DNA from 2 places in the Paenibacillus sp. SN-8-1 genome. Region 2 is predicted to be linked to the other one. Evidence: riboswitches for the same ligand, from Rfam matches in the RefSeq annotation. Region 2 holds a riboswitch; the other holds the start of a gene.
The links. A riboswitch is a leader RNA that binds a small molecule or an ion and turns the genes downstream of it on or off. The one in region 2 is predicted to bind cobalamin.
Positions count from the first base shown of each region.

Region 1 (3,422 bases), 1.6 Mb from region 2:
TCGGCGGCTCCGCAGGTAGGGAAGGAACTGCGATTCAGATGGGGGGCAGCCTTGCAGCGCGTCTAGGCAAGCTTCTGAGGCTGGATGCGGCAGACACGCGGATTATTCTAATGTGCGGCATAAGTGGTGGCTTTGGTTCGGTCTTCGGCACACCGCTTGCCGGAACCGTATTTGCTCTTGAAGTGCTGGTAATTGGAATGCTGCGGTATGAAGCTCTTCTTCCTTGTTTTATTGCCAGCGTGGTAGGGAATGTGGTCACTACGGCATGGGGAATTCATCATGTTCAATTTCAAATGGGCGCGGTTCCTGATCTGTCATTGGCGACCATACTCAAAGTAATGGCGGCTTCGATTGCCTTTGGTCTGACGGCCCTTCTGTTCAGTTCGTTGACCCATTACCTCAAGGGAACATACACAAAGCTTATCGCACATCCTTCTGTGCGTAGTTTTGTTGGAGGTGTGGTCATCATTCTCCTTGTGTTCATTTTCGGGACAAGAGACTACTTGGGACTGGGAATTCCTTTGATTGAACGTGCCTTTTCCGGGGACGTGCCGGACTTTGCGTTTCTGATAAAACTTCTTTTTACGGCCTTTACCCTGGGAGCGGGTTTCCTGGGCGGAGAGGTTACGCCATTGTTCGTGATCGGTGCCACACTTGGCAGTACGCTTGGGATATGGCTCCATGAGCCAGTTGGCTTCTTCGCGGCTCTAGGGTTCATAGCCGTATTTAGTGGAGCTGCGAATACACCGCTTGCCTGTTTTATTATGGGGATTGAATTATTCGGCTCGCAGGCAGCCGTCTATATGCTGATGGCTTGCGTAATTGGTTATTTATTCTCCGGCCATACGGGAATATATACGTCCCAGCAGCTTGGAGCATCCAAGTCGAAGCTATTCGTTATCGCCGGACGAGAGACTCTTGCGAATTTAAAAAAGAAATGAGCCGTGAAAATTCAATTGTATTATTATTACTCTTGATGTATAATTATTCCTATAAACATAATTGTATAAAGTGGGAACAGGTGTCTCAGCCCAGAAGGGCTCAGACTTAATAGGGAAGTCCGGTGTGAAGCCGGCGCGGTCCCGCCACTGTATCAGAGGAGTTAATTACGATCCATGCCACTGGCTTAACTAACTTAAGCTGGGAAGGCTGTAATGACGTTGATCCTGAAGCCAGGAGACCTGCCTGTTCTGACAGCACTGATGTACCTACGGGAGATAGGGAGGTGTTAGAGATTGCCACCCTTACGTGCACTTACGGGGCCTTCTTTAACCTACCGAGGTTAGAGAAGGCTCTTTTTAATTATGTTTAACTACAAATTCGTGATGGGGGTAGGAAATGAGTAACGTAAGAAGCGGTAACCTTGGTTTCCCACGTATTGGAGAGAATCGGGAGTGGAAGAAAGCGATTGAAGCATTTTGGGCAGGTAAAATTCAAGAAGATGAGCTTCATCAACAGCTCGAAGTTATCCGCCTTGGTAATTTGAAGTTGCAGAGAGATAAAGGGATTGAGATTATTCCTGTAAATGATTTCACCTACTATGATCATATTTTGGACACGGCTTCCATGTTTGGAGTCATTCCTACCCGCTTTAGCTATGAAGGTGGAGAAGTCCCTCTAACAACTTACTACGGAGTTGCACGTGGAAATAAAGAAGCAACAGCTAGTGAAATGACGAAATGGTTCAATACGAACTATCACTATATCGTTCCTGAGTTATCAGGGGTTACACCTGAGCTCACAGTGAACCGTCCTCTTGCTGCATACCGTGAAGCTAAGGAGAAGCTAGGTATTGAGGGGCGTCCTGTGCTTGTTGGTCTATATACGTTCCTCAAACTCTCTAAAGGCTATGAACCTTCGAAGCTTACCGAAGTGATAGACTCCTTCCTTCCTTTATACGTCCGTGTACTCAAAGAACTTGAGCAGGAAGGCGTAAAGTGGGTACAAATTGACGAACCTATCCTTGTAACATCGGTTAATGAGCAGGATTTGAAGCATATCAAGTACATTTATGAAGCTATTAATTCGGAGTTAACGAATCTCTCAGTTCAACTGCAAACCTACTTCGGTTCCGTAGAATTCTACTCTGAGGTAGTTGCGCTGCCAGTACAGGGCATCGGACTAGATTTCGTACATGACGAAGGACGTAACCTGGAAGCTCTGCGGCAGTATGGTTTCCCGCAGGGTAAGACCTTGGGAGCCGGAGTAATAGACGGCCGAAATATTTGGCGTGCCGACCTTGATGCCCAGTCGGCTCTTCTCAGTGATATTGTGAAGCTCGTAGGTGGTGCTGAAGTTGTTGTGCAGCCATCAAGCAGTCTTCTGCACGTGCCAGTCACTGTCCGCACAGAGACCAAGCTAGAGCCTGTTCTGAAGAATGCGCTAGCTTTTGCGGAAGAGAAGCTGAATGAACTCGTCCTGTTGACGAAGCAAGCAAATGGCGAACAGGTGGCCAGTGAGTTCCTTGAGAGCCGTGAAGCCTTGTCAGCTCTATCTGCTTCTCCAGCTAGAAACCGTCAGAATGTCAGAAGTCTCGTAGAGCATATCGCTGAACAGCCGTCTCATCGCGAGCATGATTTCTCCATTAGACAAGTGGCTCAAGAGAAGAAGTGGAAGCTCCCTTTCCTGCCAACTACAACGATCGGAAGCTTTCCACAGACAACAGAAATTCGGGCCGCGCGTCAGAAGTGGCGCAAAGGAGAATGGTCCGGCAGCCAGTATGGAGAGTTCGTTAAAGAGCAAATCCGTGACTGGATCAGCAAGCAAGAGGAGATTGGCATCGATGTACTGGTACACGGAGAGTTCGAACGCACAGATATGGTAGAATTCTTCGGAGAGAAGCTCGCCGGATTTGCGTTCACTAGCGGAGGCTGGGTTCAATCCTATGGTTCCCGTTGTGTGAAGCCGCCGATTATTTATGGTGATGTTGACTTTATCGAGCCGATGACAGTAGAAGAGACGGTATATGCGCAATCTTTAACGAAGAAGCCTGTAAAAGGAATGCTTACCGGTCCGATCACAATTCTGAACTGGTCCTTTGTCCGCAGCGATCTCAGCCGTGAGAACGTTTCATATCAAATTGCTCTTGCCTTGCGCCAGGAAGTGGAAGCACTTGAGCGTGCGGGTATTGAGATGATTCAAGTGGATGAGCCTGCCTTGAGAGAAGGTCTGCCCCTGAAGAGAGCAGATTGGGACAATTACCTGGAGTGGGCGGTATTGGCATTCCGTCTCAGCACTTCTACTGTCCGTGATACAACCCAAATCCATACCCATATGTGCTACTGTGAATTCCATGACATTATCGATTCCATTACAGCTCTTGATGCAGATGTCATCTCCATTGAAACGTCCCGGAGCCACGGCGAATTGGTTCACAGCTTCGAGGAACATACTTACCCGCTTGGTATTGGTCTTGGAGTGTA
Region 1 is NZ_CP194782.1:2,788,575-2,791,996, reverse strand. It holds gene ACRRNK_RS13255 (voltage-gated chloride channel family protein) at 1-941, shown strand, start outside; cobalamin riboswitch at 1,003-1,203, shown strand; gene metE (5-methyltetrahydropteroyltriglutamate--homocysteine S-methyltransferase) at 1,339-3,422, shown strand, end outside.
Region 1: linked by a shared signal. The riboswitch ahead of metE (5-methyltetrahydropteroyltriglutamate--homocysteine S-methyltransferase) and the one ahead of ACRRNK_RS05405 (ABC transporter substrate-binding protein) in region 2 are both predicted to bind cobalamin.

Region 2 (3,422 bases):
CTGCTGCCGGGCGAAGATGCTCTTCTCAGCCCACTGGCCTCCGAGCTGCATGGACTAGCGTTCTGCGCTGTCTACAGCAGTGATCTGCGGCGCTGCGCGGAGACTTTACAGCGGGTTCGGCCTGATCTGATGGCTAAGGCGAGATTTGATCAAAGGCTTAGAGAAATGGATTTCGGTGAATGGGAAGGGAAGACCTATGATATGCTGAAAGACTTCCCGCTCTATAGGGAGTGGATTGATCATCCAGAAAAGGTTACACCGCCGGGGGGAGAATCCTGGGATCATTTCAGCAGCAGAGTATCTCAATTTTGCACGGAGGCCATGTCAGAAACTCTAAACTTTGTTAGACAATCTAAGGATACAGGGAATATCTCCCCTTCTAATCCACCGCGGATTCTAATTCTGACCCATGGCGGAGTGGTTCGCCTGTTAAGGGCGTTTCTGCTGCCGGGCGTAAGCTTTCGGGACTATCAAGCCGGGACAGGCAGTCTGCTGAGGATCCCTGTCCAGGTGAGCAGCACTAGATCTGGCAATGAGGAGCATGAGAATTCGTAATGTTATGGTGCAGTCAAGTCTTCGTCAGAAGTGGCACCAGGCTCCGCTATAAGCTGCACGAGTCTTCATCATGAGCAGTCATATTCCTTCGAATAAGCAACATTAGATCTGGTAATGAGAAGGATGAGACTTCGTAATAAGGCAGCACGTGTCTTTGCAGTAAGCAGCCAGAGTCTTCGTCATAAGCAGCTATATTCCTCCCAAATAAGCAGCACTGGGCCTCGGAACTCGTTGTACAATTCTCGCCGGAGACTGGCCGTGTCTTGATGACTCAGACATCTAACCCTCTAGCCGACATTCCCAACAAATGCATAAAATGTTGGAATTTCGGGTTGTATGGCGGGGCGATTTCACCTATAATCCAGTAGAGTAGATTCATCTTGAATAAGCGAATACATAATATTCATAAGGTCCTTGTAGAATGGCTATGCCATGATACGAGGTTAATAGGGAAGCCGGTGCAAATCCGGCACGGTCCCGCCACTGTATACCGGGGACGAGCCCAATCAACAGCCACTGTACTTGATAAGTATGGGAAGGCGGGCTATCGTCATTCACCCGGAAGTCAGGAGACCTGCCTTATGATTTCGTAGCGGTCCTCCGAGGAAGGGACAACGTTCTGCCGGAATATAATTTGTGCGGCTGTACCTCACGTCTTGTAGAGATGAAGGTTCACCGGACATGCTTTCGTAGACGTATACCTGATCCATAGGATCAGGTCTTTTCTTTTTGTTGGCACGGAAATGATCGAAATCGCAGATAACGTCAAGGTGATATCTGTTTAAGCTGAACGATCGAATTACATGTAAGGCAGCCGTGTGAAAAGTTCTTAAGGGTCGCTTCTCCTGAATCATTTCACATTTTTGACTAGTGGTAATTCTTAGGTTCAAGCCATCTGGCAACATAAATTAGAAGGGGAGAGAAACACAATGAAATTGAACAAAATCTGGGCCGCATGGCTGTTGACGCTTATGCTGGCAGTAACTGCGGGATGTGGAAATGCAGAGAAGGAAGGAACCCCAGCCTCCGAACCGACGAAGCAGGAAGCTAAGGCTCCTGAGCAGGCTGATCTCAAAACGACCTACCCATTGAAACTGAAGGATGCTACAGGGGAAGAGGTTACTTTTGACAAAGCTCCTGCCAAAATCGTATCTCTGGCTCCATCCGAGACGGAAGCTCTTTTTGCTATTGGTCTGGATAAGGAGATCGTGGGTGTAACGGATTTCGACGATTATCCGGAAGCGGCCAAGTCCAAGCCGAAGATGGGCGGTATGAAGGTGAACGCCGAGACCATCGTTGCAGCACAGCCGGATGTAGTCTTTGTAGCGGGACTTACGGATGCTGAGACCATCAAGACTTTGCGGGGACTGAATATTAAAGTATTCCAGTTCAATCCGAAGACCATTGATGCCGTGATCCAGGATATTGATACTTATGGCCAAATTACAGATCACCAGGCTGAGGCCAAGAAAGTTACGGATCAAATGAAGAAAGAGCTTCAGCAGGTTACAGATGCGGTGAAATCGGTCACGAACAAACAGAAGAAGAAGGTCTACATTGAATTCTCTCCTGGTTTTACCGTAGGTAAGGGTGAATTCATGGATGAAATGATCTCTCTTTCCGGTGGCGTGAACGTAGCTGGCGATTTGACCGGCTGGCAGCAAATTAATGAAGAGAACATTATTAAGGCCAACCCGGATGTCATTCTCTATGCCAAGAGTGTAGTGGATGAGAACAATAAGACGCTTGCCGATATTATCAAAGCCCGCAGTGGGTGGGATAAAATCACGGCCATTAAAGATAACCGGGTTGTGGGACTTGATGATAATCTGCTCAGCCGCCCGGGTCCGCGGGTTACTCAAGGCCTGATTGAAGTTGCTAAAGCGATCTATCCGGACCTTGTTAAATGAACAAGAAGTTAGCGGGTTATATTGGGGCCAGTCTCGTACTGCTGGTCCTTACCCTGCTGATCTGTGTAGGTACCGGCTCGGTCTCACTGCCTATTGGTGAAATTGCACGAATTCTGCTTCACAGGGTTCCTGCCCTAGGTGGCTGGATCACGCCGGACTGGAGCACAGCTTCGGAACAAATTGTTCTTAATGTTCGTCTGCCGCGTGTGCTGCTTGGCCTTATTGTAGGTTCATCCTTGGCTCTTGCGGGGGCGGCGTTTCAAGGAGTTCTCCGTAATCCGCTTGCGGATCCCTTCACTCTTGGCGTATCCTCGGGTTCTTCCGTGGGTGCGGCAGTGCTGATCTTCTTTGGCTGGCAGTTCTCCGTAATCGGCATATTTACGTTGCCGATGGTAGCTTTTGTTACCGGTGTAATTACACTATGGGTCGTTCTTGCACTTGCCAGAGAAGGCGGGAAAATCCCGACAGAGAGCCTGATCCTTTCAGGGGTAGTTATGCAGACTTTTCTTGGAGCGGTCGTGGCTTTCCTGACAGCCATGTCCAAGAAGACAATAAATGAAATTTTATTCTGGACAATGGGAAGCCTGAGTCTTCGCGGATGGTCATATATGGCCATCCTTTTGCCGTATTTGGTGATAGGTCTGGTCATTATCTGGAGCGGGGCACGCCGGCTGAATTTATTTGCGCTGGGTGAGCGGCAGGCTGCTCATTCGGGTCTTGACGTTGAGCGGACCAAGCTCGTTATGCTGGTTGTAGCTACCCTGCTTACAGCAGCGGCGGTCTCTGTGGCCGGAGTTATCGGATTCGTAGGACTCGTCGTTCCTCATATGATCCGTCTGATCACTGGGCCTGATTACAGGCTGATCGTCCCTCTCTCCGCCATTTGCGGAGGAATTTTCCTGATGTGGAGCGATCTTATTGCACGAACCATCCTTGGTCAAACTGAGATTCCGCTGG
Region 2 is NZ_CP194782.1:1,148,328-1,151,749, forward strand. It holds gene ACRRNK_RS05400 (histidine phosphatase family protein) at 1-555, shown strand, start outside; cobalamin riboswitch at 947-1,151, shown strand; gene ACRRNK_RS05405 (ABC transporter substrate-binding protein) at 1,485-2,465, shown strand; gene ACRRNK_RS05410 (FecCD family ABC transporter permease) at 2,462-3,422, shown strand, end outside.